One region of the Vibrio sp. 1249-1 genome, then DNA from elsewhere that is predicted to be linked to it. Evidence: predicted binding sites of a transcription regulator. Region 1 holds the regulator's gene; the other holds the start of a gene.
The links. Region 1 encodes PurR, which represses purine synthesis genes. Its sites were predicted from a motif close to TNANGNAAACGTTTNCNTNA; they were not measured.

Region 1 (8,036 bases):
GCCGCTAGTAGGATGAGACCTAAAATCAGTTTCTTATTCATAATTTTGATTCCAATTTGGGATATATGTAATAAGACAGTAGGAAAACCGAAAAAATTTCACAAAAAAACCGCAGATTAGACTGCGGTTTTACAAGATAGTTTTTAGGCCGACTTTTATTGGAGGCCGTTCATCAACTCATCTCGGCGAGCTTGAGGTACCACACTCCAATGAGTGCCGTTGATAGCACCTTCTAGTGCCCATAGCAACTCAATGTTGACGGTTGCAGAGTGCGTATCTCTTATCGCTTTATAGGCGTTAAGCGCACCTTCCTCTTCAAGCTTCTCTACGGATTCGATGCCGGCTTTTTTTAGCATGCGCTCGGTAGCCAGTCGTAAGTTAGGCAAATCTTTCAAACGGTTAGGCTTTGTACTTGCTTGCTGTTCTTTCTCAAGCTTTGCCTTTTTCAATGATTGATTCGCTACTTCGATTAAGCGTTCGCTTGATTCCCATAAATCGCTGGAAATAGCGTAGTACTTTGTAACGACTGGAAAGCCACGTTTTTTATAAACGTAAGGCTTTAGCCCTTGTTTCTCGAAGTCAGATGAAGTTTTTTGGTCTGCTCTGATATGAAGCTGATTGTTTACCACTAGTGCAAACATTGTTTCATCAGCGAATAGTCCGAAGCCACCAAACATTGAGCGCGACTTGATATTACCAAGTGCCTCAAATAGCTTCATAGAGTCTTTGAGTATCGGTTTATCCATGTTTTGTTATCTCGGTGTAATTAATATTACGCCACCAAAAGTCAGGTCCGAGAGAGTAGCAAACATGCGTAAAAACAATGTCATTACAGAGTAAAGTCATTGCTTACACACTTGCCATCGGTAACCCCGCTACCTTCCATATCGTAATATGGTTCAGGCCGGAGGCTTTGCGTCCCACTCTTTCGAATGGTTTGCCCTGTGCGTGACACAATGAGCATACTTCTTATATTGAATTAACATCACGGTTTAGCGTTAAAAGTGTGATTTCGGTTCAATAAAAATGATAGATTGAATGCTCTATTTTGCATATGGAAAGGTGCAAATTGGCCTTTGAAAAGGAGTTCTTAATATATATTACATTTATATAAAACAGGGAGTTAACGTTAGTCAATTGTTATTAGAGTGGTGTGAAGTATTAGAGAATGCTTAATTTTTCCAAAAAAATAAGCGCCCCTGTAGAGCGCTTATTTAACACGGTTAAATACAGTGAAATTTAGTTCATTTTTTTCACAGTATTTCGAATTACAAGCTCAGGTTGCATCTCGAAAATTCGTTTTTCGTGTTCTTTATCTTTGATACGCTCAAGTAGAATTTCGAATGCATTTTTACCAACACGACGTTTAGGTTGGTGGATAGTCGTTAGCGGTGGAGAGAAGTATTCCGCAAGCTCGATGTTGTCGTAGCCGATCACTGAAATATCTTCAGGAATTTTGATCCCGTTTTGTTGCAAGCGGCTCATTAGGCCTAGAGCCATTGTGTCGTTAAAACAGAATACCGCCGTCGGGCGCTTGTCCATTGCGGTAATTTTATCTGCAACTAATACGGCCGTATCACATTCAAAGTTACCTTCAAGGATCCAGTCTTCATTTACAGCTAGGTTCGCTTCGCTCATTGCGCGACGGAAACCTGCAATGCGCTCTTGGCAAGCAAGCTTTTCAAAATGACCGCTTAGACAAGCGATATCCGTATGACCATTATCAATCAGATGTTTGGTTGCAATGTAGCCACCTTCTTCTGAGTTATCCATGATCTTGTCTGCTTGTGAGCTCTCTGGGCCCCAATCCATGACCACTTTAGGAATGTCCGCATGACGGTCAAGCATCTCTTTTAGTTCTTCGGTTAAGTCAGAACACATCACTAGGATGCCATCAACGCGCTTTTCAGCCAGCATACGAATGTAATCGCGTTGTTTTTCGTAAATCCCGCCTGTGTTACATAAAATCAGAGTATAGCCTTGGCGGTAACAGTAGCTCTCAACGCCATCAATCACTTCTGAGAAAAATAGGTTAGTTGATTGAGTTACTAACATGCCAATCGTACGAGTTGAGTTGCATTTTAGGCTGCGTGCAACGGCACTTGGCGCGTAATTCAGCTCGTCAACGGCTTTCATTACTTTTTCTTGCGTTGCTTCTGCAACGAAACGCGTTTTATTGATAACGTGCGAAACTGTCGTAGTGGAAACGCCGGCTAAGCGAGCAACGTCTTTTATCGTGGCCATAAATGGTGTCCTGTATCGAGCTACTGAAATATGTCGTATTGGATGTACCTGATGCTCTAATGGTTTCACACCTAGCAATATAAAATTGGCGCTAAGTGTCTCGGCAGCGGTTGATCCAAGTGCGACAAAAGGGTACGTAGCAGCATCGGTCGATGAATTTTATCTTTTTTTCTATCTGATGAGAAATTGCCATCAACCTGTTAAGAAAACACAAAAACCGCTATATTTCAGCGGTTTACATATAAATCATATTTAATCGTTTGCGCTCACATTTTAGCCCTATGTGGACTGACTAGCAATGTTTTCAGCAAGAGATTTGTGTATTTGAAGTCACATTTTGACTGCTAAATAACCAAGCGTCTTTGCGCTAAGTTAAGGCAAACGAATATTATACCCAAGTTACTTACAATTGGTCACTTTCAGGCATACAGGAAGCCCGATAGGCAGGCTCCCTAAAAATAGGCGGCAATTATTCACCAAGAAGGTAGGCGCTGTCTAGTTTACAAAATGCAACTAATAGTTTCGCGACACTCGAGTAAAATCCAAATTCGTCGAATTTTTTACATTTGTCTGAAAACTGAGGTAACCAAGACATCAATTGTTGCTGGATAAAGTCGTTTTGTTTAACGAAGGCTTCTTCCATGTGTTTTTCTTGTTCAAGCTCGTTTGAGCGGATAATCATGTTCCCGAGAAAGTCGAGCTCAACGGCTAAGTGATCCGCAGGTTCCTTTAGGTTTTCGTCTACTTGAACGCCAAATTCAGCCATCAACTTTTCCATTTCCTCAGCTGGCTTGTCATTCAGTAAACCTGATTCACCAATGTACATGGATGCGTAAGGAAGAGCGCCGTATTTTTCTGTCTTCAAAAACAGTTCACAAAAGTCAGCTGCAAGCTCTAGTTGTGCATCTTCACGATCTTGTAACCGATTCAATGCATCAACTAGGCTATCAACAGCTGGTTTCAGCGACTCATTTTCACCTAAACCTGCGAGAAAACTGCGAATTTCAACACTGTGATAGGCTTCCAATTCTTTCTCTGTTAGTTCTTTTGCGAACAAGCTCGAAAACCACCAGTAAATTTCAGCGCGTTTTTCATTAAAAGCTTTCACTTCTTGCATTTTGGGCTCCTGAATGATGCTTCAAGTCATGCATCACAAAGTCAATTAGGGATATCCCCTAAGTGTAATCAATTAAAATGAATAGCAGTAACTATAATTGTTATGTTTTATGGTCAAAAATGACCGTTTATTAATAGCAATGGGCAAGCTTGTTTTGAATCAATAAAAACGCTAAATCTTGCGTTTTAATGTATCTATGACTAGAAATGTTACTAGTTATGAATAGAATACGTCTTGGATAATAAGAAGACAGAAAAGTGGTGTAAATGAGCTATCACGTATTAGTCGTAGAAGATGATGTTGTAACTCGTAGTAAGCTTGCGGGATATTTCCAAAATGAGGGCTACCAAGTCAGCGAAGCAGAGAGTGGCGCAGAAATGCGTGAAGTTTTGCAAGCGGGCGATGTAGACCTGATCATGCTGGATATTAACCTGCCTGGTGAAGACGGCCTGATGCTTACTCGTGAGTTACGTAGCCAATCGGATATTGGTATCATATTAGTAACAGGACGCACGGATAGCATTGATAAAATCGTAGGCCTAGAAATGGGTGCTGACGATTATGTGACAAAACCTTTTGAACTGAGAGAGCTGTTAGTTCGCGTTAAAAACTTGCTGTGGCGTATTTCAGCAGCGCGCAGTGGCAGCTCGAAAGCGAATGAAATCAGTGAAGAGCACATTGTGCGCTTTGGGGAGTGGACATTCGACATTCAACGTCGCGCACTTAGCCGCAACGGTGAGCCAGTAAAACTAACTAAAGCAGAGTATGAACTTTTGGTGGCATTATCGTCTTATCCTAACCAGGTGTTAAGTCGTGAGCGTATTTTGAACATGATCAGCCATCGAGTGGATGCGCCGAATGACCGCACCATTGATGTTCTTATTCGACGTATGCGCGCAAAAATGGAGTTCGATCCTAAGAACCCACAGATTTTTGTAACGGTACACGGCGAAGGCTATATGTTTGCTGGTGACTAGTTTGAGCATAACTCAATCGTAAAAAGAAAAAGGAGAGCTTCGGCTCTCCTTTTTTGTGGCTTCAAGATAATACTAGTTTGCTTCAACCATTGGTGTTTGTCCGACAGTATCACGCAACCTTTGCCAAATACTGCCCAAGTACTCATGCCAATAAAGCTCTGTTTGTTCTAAGTAACGCGCTTTAGGTGAGTATTTATCCCAAGGTTGACTGATTTCGCTAATAGCTAAGAAGTTGGTCGGGGCTGGGATTGGTTTAATGCCTGCCGCGTTGAACTCATACAATGCACGGCTCATGTGACTCGCAGAAGTGACTAACACAATCTCCTTTTGTTGAACGAATGCAGCCGCTTGACGCGCCTCTTCCCACGTATCTTTCGCATCTTCTAATAAAATGATATCGGATTTCGCGACTCCCAACGCAAGGGCAACGTTCGCCATCATTCGCGCGTGGCTAATTTCAGATCCGCCAGCATAGCCGGATAAGATTAATTTCGCGCCTGGATACATTCTTAAAATACGAATGCCCTCAGTTAAGCGCATTAATGCTGCACGGCTTAACTGCGAGGTGGGTGGAATTTCGTCATCGATAACATGACCATTCCCTAAAACCATCACGTAGTCGATGGTGCCAGAAACTGGCAAAAAGGCTTTATGCTCTCGCTCTAACGGCATAAGAAGCTTGGTTGAAACAGGTTGGAAGGCAACAAGAAAAATGCCGACAAAAGAGAATAGAACAACAAAGCAGCCAGTTTTACGTTTGGTGGTAAAACTAATGAGAGCAAGACCTAACAAGCCTATGATTAGCAATGCCGGAAGGGGCATTAACAAGGCTGACATAACTTTTTTCAGCTCAAACATACATAAATAGTCCGAAAAAACATCAATTGATAATAAAAATGAGGATAACCCTCTTTATTCCTGCTTTCCTTGTGACAGAATAGCGGCACAATCCGTTATGATAACTCAGCAGAAGTGACAGAAGACCGCAATTTCGACGATATCGCCCACAAATTTGCAAAAAATATTTACGGCTCCGATAAAGGGGAGATCCGCCAAATCATTGTGTGGGAAGATTTTCTACAGATTCTAAGTGAATTAGACGCCGACCATCAAGCCCTGCAAGTCCTTGATGCGGGGGGTGGGTTAGCACAATTGTCGCAAAAGCTTGCTAAGCTCGGACATCATGTCGCTTTATGTGATCTATCTTCGGAAATGCTGCAACTAGCAAAGCAGGATATTGAAAAAAACGGTTTGCTTGAGCAGTATCGCCTGATTCATTCACCTGTCCAATCCATTGGTGACCATATGGAAACACAGGTGGACCTTGTCATGTTTCATGCCGTCATGGAGTGGTTGGTCGACCCGAAAACCGCACTCGAGACCGTTTTGGAACAGGTCAAGCCGGGGGGCATTGCTTCGGTTATGTTCTATAACCACCACGGCTTAGTCTATAAAAATGTGGTTTGTGGCAACATTCCTCATATTTTAGACGGCATGCCTCACCGGAAAAGATTTAAACTACAGCCACAGAAAGGCCTAAAACCCGAAGAGGTCTATCAATGGATAGAAGATTCTGGTTTTAGTATTTGTGGCAAATCTGGTATTCGTTCCTTCAGTGATTACATAGGTAATATGCAATACATGGGCGATTACGAGTTTGAAGATGTGTTGGCGCTAGAAAAACAACTTTGTCGACAAGAGCCATACCTCTCATTAGGCCGCTACATACACGTGTGGGCTAAGAAGAACGATAAACAGGAATAACGATGAGTGAGATGACTCTCAATGCTGCAGAGCAACCAATCGATGAGTTGGTTGGCTGGGTTAAGCAGCACGATTTCTCGTTGAACCTGACCACTGAGCGATTGGCATTTTTGATTGCCATCGCTGTACTAAGTAATGAAAGGTTCGATGAAGAATTGGGTGAAGGTGAATTGCACGACGCATTTGCCATCGTCACTCGACTTTTTGATGAGACCGGCGAAGCTTCGGCTTTCCGTGCGAACAATGCCATCAACGAGATGGTTAAGCAGCGTCTTATGAGCCGTTTTGTCAGTGAGATTACTGACGGAGCGAGCATTTACCGCTTGTCGCCATTAGCGATAGGAATTACCGACTACTACGTGCGTCATCGCGAGTTCTCAAAACTGCGTCTTTCTATCCAGCTGTCGATGGTAGCGGATGAAATGGCAAAAGCGATTGAAGCGGCACAAAAGGGTGGCACTCCGGGCCACTGGAAGAAAAACGTTTACGGGATTTTGAAATATTCTGTAGGCGAGATCTTCGATCAAATCGACCTTAACCAACGTGTGATGGATGAGCAGCAACAGTCTGTAAAACAACAGATTGCTGATCTGCTTAACAAAGACTGGCGTGAAGCGATCAACAACTGTGAAGCGCTACTGTCAGAAACATCGAGCACGTTGCGTGAACTTCAAGATACGCTGCAAGCCGCCAGTGATGAACTGCAAACTCAGATCCTAGATATTCAAGAAATTGTTTACGGCGATCCAGAGCTTGAGTTCATCGAAGAAGCCTTATTTGGTCTGCAAATGAAGTTGGACCGAATCACAAGCTGGGGCCAGCAAGCGATTGACCTTTGGATTGGTTACGACCGACACGTACACAAGTTTATCCGTACTGCCATTGATATGGATAAGAACCGTGCGTTTAGTTCGCGTCTGCGTCAATCCGTCAAAGATTACTTCGATGCGCCTTGGTATCTGACTTATGCAGATGCGGAAAGGCTTTCTGACCTTCGTGATGAAGCCCTAGTACTGCGTGACGACGAGGTAACGGGTCAAGTTCCGATGGAAGTAGAATACGAAGAGTTTCAACAAGTCAATGATGAGTTGGCTGAGCGAATTGGTGACATGCTGAAAGCGCATAAAGATCAAGGCACGCCAATCGACTTGAGCGTGGTACTGCGAGATTACCTTGCACAACACCCATACACTCATCACTTTGATTTAGCTCGCATTGTCGTTGATCAGGCAGTACGTCTGGGTTACTCAGAATCCGACTACCAAGCTGCTCAGCCAGACTGGAAAGCAATCAACGAATTTGGGGCAAAGGTACAAGCGAATGTCATCGACCGATACTAATGAATACATGTCAGAGAATCTGGCAAAAGCAATTTCTAACCCTCTGTTCCCAGCGCTAGACAGCATGCTTCGAGCAGGGCGTCATATCTCAAGTGAAGATCTAGACAACCACGCGTTGTTGTCGGATTTCGAACTTGAGCTTTCTTCTTTCTACCAACGCTACAACACCGAATTGGTGAAAGCGCCAGAAGGTTTCTTCTACCTTCGTCCACGTTCAACGTCTCTGATTGGCCGTAGTGTTCTTTCTGAACTGGACATGTTGGTGGGCAAGGTACTGTGTTTCCTTTACCTAAGCCCAGAGCGTCTTGCGCACGAAGGCATCTTCACTAACCAAGAGCTGTACGACGAACTGCTTGCTCTAGCAGATGAAAACAAGCTGATGAAGCTAGTGACGAACCGTGCGACTGGTTCTGACCTTGATAAAGAGAAGCTGTTTGAAAAAGTACGTACGTCACTTCGTCGTCTGCGTCGCCTAGGCATGATCATCAATATCGGTGAAACCGGTAAATTCAGCATCAGTGAAGCAGTATTCCGTTTTGGTGCCGATGTACGTATTGGCGATGATATGCGTGAAGCGCAACTGCGTCTGATCCG
Region 2 (8,036 bases), on a different contig from region 1:
CTTTTACCTTAGCAACCCTGACAGGGTGGGGGATGACGTGGCTGCTGCTTAAAGAGCGTGGGCTGCACGGTGATATTGTGTTGGCCGACAGCTCGATTCGCTATCGTCAACCAGTCGAACAAAACCCCGTGGCGAGTACTTCGTTGGATGGGATCAGTGGTGACCTAGACCGATTGGAGTCGGGACGCAAAGCACGCATCGTTATTCACGTAGTGATTTATAGTGGTGACACGCCAGCTGTTGATTTTGTCGGTACCTATATGCTGATACCGAACTACTCGCAGTTACTCAGTTGCTGATGGGGTAAGCGCCGACTGATCTGCTGGGCGCTTATCTGTTTCACCTTCTTGCTCTGTCGGTGAGAGGGTTTGTTCTGCTGCGGAATTCGTGTCGGGTACTTCATCTTCTTCGATAACTTCTTCGTAAAGCTCTTCCTCTTGAGTCTCCAAATTGATGTTATCAATTACGATTGGCTGCTCGATGGAAGGTTCATTTTTCTGTGGAGTCTCAATATCAGTAGGCTCGGCCAGTTTTGATGCGTTCACGCACTCATTACGGTGGGTTTCGCCACTTAGTAGATCGCCTTCAATGTTTCCGCACGACTCTTCCAATTGATAAGTAATGCCACTTAGCGGGTTGTTGGCCATATCAAATGTTCCCCAAACCTTACCACTTATGGCTTTTCCTGAGATGGTGACCGGCTTTATGGCAACTTCCCCTCGTTGCGCGCTTAAACGCAGTGGACTTAAGGTAATGGCTTTGAGCGAATGATCCGCTTGGGACTTCAAGCGGGTATCTCGGAGATTGGCTTCCACTTCACCCGATAAGCTGTAGGCCAGCATGTTGCGATCACCTGATAACCCTTGTAGATCGAGGCTGAGATCGGAAAAACCATCAATAGCCAGTGTGTCGGGTAAAAAATAATCGTGGAAGAGCGATAAGGGAATACCATCAGCATTGACGTTGAGCGCCCAAGGTTGGCTCGGGGTACTCAAATCTATTTGTCCGATGCCTTCTACGTAGCCTTGCTCGAGTGGCGCAAAAAGGCGAGTCAATTGCCAAAAGCCATCTTTGCTTTGCATGGCAAGTGCTGCGTGAGACGTGAGTATTTGGTCATAGCTGGCGTTGACAACGCTGACTTCCAATTCGCCTTGCCAAAGGCCCCAACGTTGAGCCGACTGTTTAATATCAAGCTGTTGCCCTTCGATATTTAAACCGGAAAGTTGCCAATAAGGTTCGTGAGATAGCTGGATAATTTGGCTGCGCTCAATGTCGAGTCGTTCGATTGCAACATGCTCTAACTCGCTGGTGGCGGCGTGCCACCAATTTAGGTTGTCTTCTGGCTGTGTTGCCCACTTGAGGCCTTGAATAGAGGCTTCTTTGAGCTTCCATTGTGTTGGCGTGAACAATCCAGAAACTTGCACTCGACCTTGCTGCCAATCTAAGCTGAGCTCGTTGAGCTGGATTACTCCTGGCTCGATAGCGGCACTCAAACGTGGCTCTATTGCGGTTTGCTGCTGGAATCGAACGCTATCCGCCTGCAATGACACTTGAGCTTTTGTCTTCCAGAGAGACAGTGGCAGTGTGGCGTTTTCCACAGAAAGATCCAAGTTCTGCCAGTGCCAGTCGCCCCATTCAATATCGGCGTTAAGCAAATCTAAGCTATTAATATGATTAATGCTAAATGGTAGATCGTGCCAAGGTTTTGCAAGCAGTGATTGGCGCTGCGTATTACTCAGTTTCAGCTTGTTGATGGTCACATTTACTAAAGACCAGCCTTGAGGATACTGCTCCCCTTGCCCAGATATTTGACTGTTACGCCAGTTAAAAGAGGTGCCATAAAGCGTACTGTCTTGCGGTTTGTAGTCTATATCGACTAAGACTTGATTAAAGGCTTCGCCATTCCAATAGAGTTGGTCGGCCGCAAGTTGAACTTCGCCATATGGTATTAATTGACCATTCCATTGTGGTGATTGAATTTGAAGGTCAATGCCATTGGCAGAGTACTGCTCGTCGGCGTAATCAATATTTTTGAGCGCGATTTGATGGAATAAAACGTTGTCTAAAGGTGGGAGCTTTGGTGCGCCATACTGCAAGCTCATACCATCAATCAATAAACTATCAACGATCCATTTACCATCGCGATAAACATCGGGATTCATCCATAAATCGACTTGCTCGATGTAAGACGCATCGTCTCCGCTGGTGTTCACGCGTTGTAAAGTTAGGTGATAGGGAAAGCCATAACGCACGCTTTCGGCCCGGAAGGGAAGAGAAAAGGTGTTTGACAGCAAGCGCCAGGTTGCGTCCGCGTAAGATGTTGTTAGCAGCGCAATCGTAGCGGCCGGAATGGTAACTAAGATAACCAGTAACAGAAGTAGAACTCGACGCGCTGTTTTCATCTTTGCTAGAACCTACGTGTGTTATTAAATAAAACTAGATAGGCTTTAGCTTGTATCAATATTCTGTGGTATTCAATAAAAAGCCCCTCAAAAGAGGGGCTTGAAGCAATTTTTGTAACTTGGCCTACGTAAAGGTGATAAGTTAATGCCAACTTTTCACTGAGTTTACGCGACGTCGCTGTTACTCGATTTAATCAATCTGAGGACCAGCCGCAACCAGAGATTTACCTTCAGCGTTGTCTGTGTACTTATCAAAGTTATTGATAAAGCGCGCTGCTAAATCTTTCGCTTTGCTTTCCCACTGAAGTGGGTCAACGTACGTGTCGCGAGGGTCTAGAATGCTTGGATCCACACCTGGTAGTGACGTTGGTACTTCAAGATTGAAGATAGGAATGTGCTTAGTTGGTGCATCTTCAATCGAACCATCAAGAATTGCATCAATAATTCCGCGTGTATCTTGAATAGAGATACGTTTGCCAGTGCCGTTCCAACCAGTATTCACTAGGTAAGCCTCAGCGCCCGCTGCTTCCATGCGTTTAACCAGTACTTCTGCGTATTTAGTTGGGTGAAGCGTTAGGAACGCCGCGCCGAAACAAGCAGAGAAAGTTGGTGTTGGCTCAGTAATACCGCGCTCTGTTCCCGCTAGTTTGGCGGTAAAGCCTGATAGGAAGTGGTACTTAGTTTGCTCGGGTGTCAATTTAGATACTGGAGGCAGTACGCCAAATGCATCGGCTGATAGGAAGATCACTTTATTCGCGTGACCGCCTTTTGATACTGGCTTAACGATATTATCGATATGGTAGATAGGGTAAGAAACACGTGTGTTTTCTGTTTTCGAACCATCATCAAAGTCGATAGAGCCATCGCCACGTACTGTTACGTTTTCTAGCAGTGCATCACGACGAATTGCGTTGTAGATGTCCGGCTCCGCTTCTTTCGAAAGTTTGATGGTTTTTGCGTAACAACCACCTTCGAAGTTGAAGACACCGTCATCATCCCAGCCGTGCTCATCATCACCAATTAGCGCACGTTTAGGATCAGTCGACAGGGTCGTTTTACCCGTACCAGATAGACCGAAGAATACCGCTACATCGCCATCTTTGCCCATGTTAGCGCTACAGTGCATTGATGCGATGTCTTTTAGTGGAAGGAAGTAGTTCATCATGGCGAACATACCTTTCTTCATTTCACCGCCGTACCAAGTACCACCGATAAGTTGCATGCGCTCAGTTAGGTTAAATACGGTGAAGTTTTCTGAGTTCAGGCCTTGCTCTTCCCATTTTGGATTAGTGCATTTTGCGCCATTCATTACTACGAAGTCTGGTTCAAATGTCGCTAACTCTTCTTCTGTCGGGCGAATAAACATGTTTTTAACGAAGTGCGCTTGCCATGCGACTTCTGTGATAACACGAATGCTCAAACGTGTATCTGGGTTTGCACCACAGTAACCGTCAACAACAAACAAGCGTTTGTTAGAAAGCTGGTTTGTGACCAGTTCTTTTAGCTCGTCCCACACTTCAGGAGTGATTGGCTTGTTATCATTTTTCACTTGATCAGACGTCCACCACATATGTTCTTCTGTCGTAGCGTCTTTGACGATGTATTTATCTTTTGGTGAGCGACCAGTAAAGATGCCAGTGTCAACGGCAACCGCACCTAGTTCAGTAACCACGCCGCGCTCATAACCGGTTAGGTCTTCACGCGTTTCTTCCTCAAACAATATTTCGTAGCTTGGGTTGCGAATAACCTCTTTTACGTTATGCAGTCCGTGCTTGGTTAGATCAAGTGTTGCAGCCTTAGTATGTTCCATAACGGTCATAGGTGCTCCTTATAAGGATTTTGTAGGGATTTTGTAAGAATGTTTTAATTTTAATCTGCTCACCATGCTAGCAACGGGGCGGGGAGAAAACAGGGAGATAGCTCAAAATTTGCCCATGATTTCAATAAGGTTTTAGGTAACCCGTCACATATTGGTGGGAATAGTCTATCGTGCACGCAATCCTTTGCGCTAGGGCAAAATCATTATTAATTGTTTAAAATTAAGCAGTTGTTTTATTACGCTTGAGGCTAGTTATTACGAGGGGTTGATCACAAAAAGGCCAGCATTAAGCTGGCCTTTTGTAGGGTAAATTACGTGCTTGATAAGCTATGTAAATTAATGCAGGGTTTTCTTGTCCGTAGAAGCTTGTGCATACAGTTCAGTGACTTCAGATTCGTCGAACGTATAAGTTGTGCCACAGTAATCACAATGTAAAGAAACTGATCCAACTTCTGCCAAAATGTCATAAATTTCAGCTTTCTCAACGGTGATGATTGCTGCACCGCTACGCTCACGAGAACAGCCACAATGGAACTCGACAGGTTGCGGCTCGTACAGACGTACTTTGTCTTGGTTATATAGTCGATACAATAACTCGTTCGCTTCTAAACCAAACAATTCTTCATCTTTTACTGTATCAGTGAGCTGCTCTAGATGTTCGAAATCATCTGGAGAGCCAGTGCCGTCAGGGATCACTTGAATCAACATACCTGCTGCGTGTGCTTTGCCCTCATGCTCACCAGTGCGGATCCATAGGCGCGTTTTTAACTGCTCTGAGTTTGCAAAGTAGCCTTCTAGCACTTCTGCTAAAGTGTCACCTTCTAGTCCAACGACGCCTTGGTAACGCTCGCCGTTTTTCGGTTCGATGGTGATCACAAGGTAGCCCTTACCCATTAGATCGTGAATATTTGCGTCATCGGCAACATCGCCTTCCCAGCGAGCTACGCCACGAACACGTTGGTTATGGTCACCGTTGATAACGGCAAGAGACACAGGACCGTCGCCTTGTAGCTGGATGGTGATCGAACCTTCGAACTTAAGAGTGGCAGTTAAAAGAGTAGTTGAAACGAGTAGCTCACCCAGCAGTTTCTCTATTGCTGCCGGATATTCCTTGCTGGAGATAACACGTTGGTACGCTTCATCCAATTGTACCAACTCGCCACGTACTGAAAGATCTTCGAATAGGTAGCGGTTTAAAACATTATTTGCCATGGAGTGCTTTCCTCGTTGGTAATTCCGGCTTTTATTGGTGTTTGAACTTAATGATGTCTCGGCGCTGCTTTTTATCTGGGCGGCGTTCCGGACTTGGGTTGTGGGCATTAAGCTTACGTTGAGTCGCGTGTTCCTCACGTTTCGCGATACTCTCATTGGTTTCGCGATATAAGGTTTGTGCGATGGGAGCGCCTCGGCGTTGATCTGAGATTTGTTCGATTATCACGATTTTTTCTTCGTTGCCTTGACGAAGTCTGACTTCAGCGCCCACTTCAACGATTTTACTCGGCTTGCTTCGTTGGCCATTATAGTGGACTTTACCGCCATCGACCATGTTACGCGCGATGGAGCGGGTTTTGTAAAATCTTGCGGCCCATAGCCATTTATCTAGCCTAACGGCTTCATTTAGGGAACTCATAGAACACTACGCTATCTAATCACTGCCCGAATACGGCAATGAGTGATGGATTATTCACCTACAGATGGAGTCAAGGCGTATTTTTTTCAAGGGAGTTGGCAAAAACTGCATAAGAAAAAGGTATGAAAGACAACTTGTGATATAGTTCACTGCTCTTTGTTGAGTAATAATTTTATTGCAAATTTAGCAATTTAAAGTCGATAGCTATCGTTATAGCTTAAATGACGGACGTTAGAATAAAGGAATCCATTCAGTGAAACGTTTAGAGCTAAGTGCAGGATTATCAAGCAGACCGCTACTGGCTCAGATCAAGTCCAATCATTATACCATTCAAGCCAAACTTAGCTTGTTGCTTACCTGTCTGTTTATTGCGATAACCGGATGGATACTTGGCAAAATTGTGTGGTTAGCCATACCTCAATCGTCGGAAGTGCCGCAATGGCGTCCATCGGCGAGTAGCGTTACTGCGAGCAATAAAGGCGACGCGATAGATTTTAATGCCCTTCAGAATGCCAACCTATTCGGTAAATTCACTGAGCAAAAAGCGGCAGTTGTAGAACAGCCTATTGTTAAAGACGCCCCTAAGACGCGCCTTAACCTCACCCTAGTCGGTGCGGTTGCCAGCAGTGATGCCAATACCAGCCTTGCTGTTATTGCTAACCGAGGTAAGCAAGCTACGTACGGTTTGGGTGAAGAAATCGAAGGGACACGTGCGACGCTAAAAGCGGTATTGGTGGATCGCGTCATCATTGATAACCAAGGTCGAGACGAGACCTTAATGATGGAAGGTATAGAATATAAGAAGCTATCTGAATCGCCGCAGGTAGCTAGGGCGCAAGCTCAGCGAGCAGAAGCAGCGACGTCTGACGTTGGAGAGAAATTAGAGCAAATCCGCGAAGAAATTGCGAAAGATCCACAAAGCGTTTTTAAATACATCACCATTTCACCCGTCAAAAAAGACGGAGACATTGTTGGTTATCGAGTATCACCTGGTCGTGATGCCGCATTATTTAATGATGTAGGGCTACAACCTGGTGATATTGCGGTTCAACTGAACGGGATCGATTTAAGTGATCCGTCTTCTTCAGTACAACTGATGCAAGTGATGAGCGATCCGCAAGAATTAAATTTAACTGTTGAGCGAGACGGCCAACAGTACGATATCTATATCCAATTGTAAGACTTAGGCAACCGGCGTAAGTTCAGGGAGACATACGTGAAACATTGGTTCAGCAAAAGTGCTTGGCTACTAGCAGGAAGTTTACTCTGCGTACCAGGTGCAATGGCAAACGAATTTAGTGCGAGCTTTAAAGGCACTGATATTCAAGAATTCATCAACATAGTGGGTCGTAACCTCGAAAAGACCATCATTGTTGATCCTTCAGTACGCGGTAAGATCGATGTCCGCAGCTATGACGTACTTAACGAAGAGCAATATTACAGCTTTTTCCTTAATGTCCTTGAAGTATACGGTTACGCAGTCGTAGAGATGGACAATGGGGTACTTAAGGTTATCAAAGCAAAAGACTCAAAAACCTCAGCAATCCCTGTGTTAGGTGATGGTAGCGCGCAAGGCGATAGTGTTATCACTCGAGTTGTCGCGGTGCGTAATGTGTCGGTCCGTGAGTTGTCTCCTCTACTTCGTCAGCTGATTGATAACGCCGGTGCCGGTAACGTGGTTCATTATGATCCAGCGAATATTATCTTGATTACTGGTCGTGCGGCAGTAGTGAATCGCTTAGCAGAGATCATCAAGCGTGTTGACCAAGCCGGCGATAAAGAAATTGAATTGGTGGAGCTGCGTAATGCATCTGCTGCTGAAATGGTACGCATTGTCGAAGCACTGAATAAAAGTGCGAATCAGAAAAGCACGCCAGAGTTCCTTGAACCTAAAATTGTGGCCGATGAACGTACTAACGCGATTTTAATTTCTGGTGATCCAAAAGTAAGAGCCCGCTTGAAACGTTTGATTCGTCAACTTGATGTTGAAATGGCGACAAAAGGTAACAACCGAGTTGTGTACCTGAAAAATGCGAAAGCTGAAGACTTGGTGGATGTATTGAAAGGTGTTTCCGATAACCTGCAAGCTGAAAAGCAAGCCGGTCAGAAAACATCAGGTGCATCGCGTGGTGAGGTCGTCATTGCTGCTCACGCTGCAACTAACTCGTTAGTTTTAACAGCGCCA

Region 2: pckA (phosphoenolpyruvate carboxykinase (ATP)) is a predicted target of PurR. The motif match lies at 4,394-4,413, and genes of this name have one in related genera.

What each region holds. Positions count from the first base shown of each region.
Region 1 covers NZ_JAWOWJ010000002.1:94,828-102,863, forward strand. The annotation lists gene R7Z50_RS03920 (TVP38/TMEM64 family protein) at 1-41, opposite strand, end outside; gene R7Z50_RS03925 (TfoX/Sxy family DNA transformation protein) at 156-746, opposite strand; cyclic di-GMP riboswitch class I at 863-952, opposite strand; gene purR (HTH-type transcriptional repressor PurR) at 1,240-2,244, opposite strand; gene torD (molecular chaperone TorD) at 2,714-3,361, opposite strand; gene torR (two-component system response regulator TorR) at 3,628-4,338, shown strand; gene elyC (envelope biogenesis factor ElyC) at 4,411-5,196, opposite strand; gene cmoM (tRNA uridine 5-oxyacetic acid(34) methyltransferase CmoM) at 5,311-6,102, shown strand; gene mukF (chromosome partition protein MukF) at 6,105-7,442, shown strand; gene mukE (chromosome partition protein MukE) at 7,423-8,036, shown strand, end outside.
Region 2 covers NZ_JAWOWJ010000008.1:99,268-107,303, forward strand. The annotation lists gene R7Z50_RS15775 (bifunctional GNAT family N-acetyltransferase/hotdog fold thioesterase) at 1-299, shown strand, start outside; gene R7Z50_RS15780 (AsmA family protein) at 285-2,402, opposite strand; gene pckA (phosphoenolpyruvate carboxykinase (ATP)) at 2,593-4,221, opposite strand; gene hslO (Hsp33 family molecular chaperone HslO) at 4,558-5,433, opposite strand; gene hslR (ribosome-associated heat shock protein Hsp15) at 5,465-5,851, opposite strand; gene gspC (type II secretion system protein GspC) at 6,105-7,031, shown strand; gene gspD (type II secretion system secretin GspD) at 7,068-8,036, shown strand, end outside.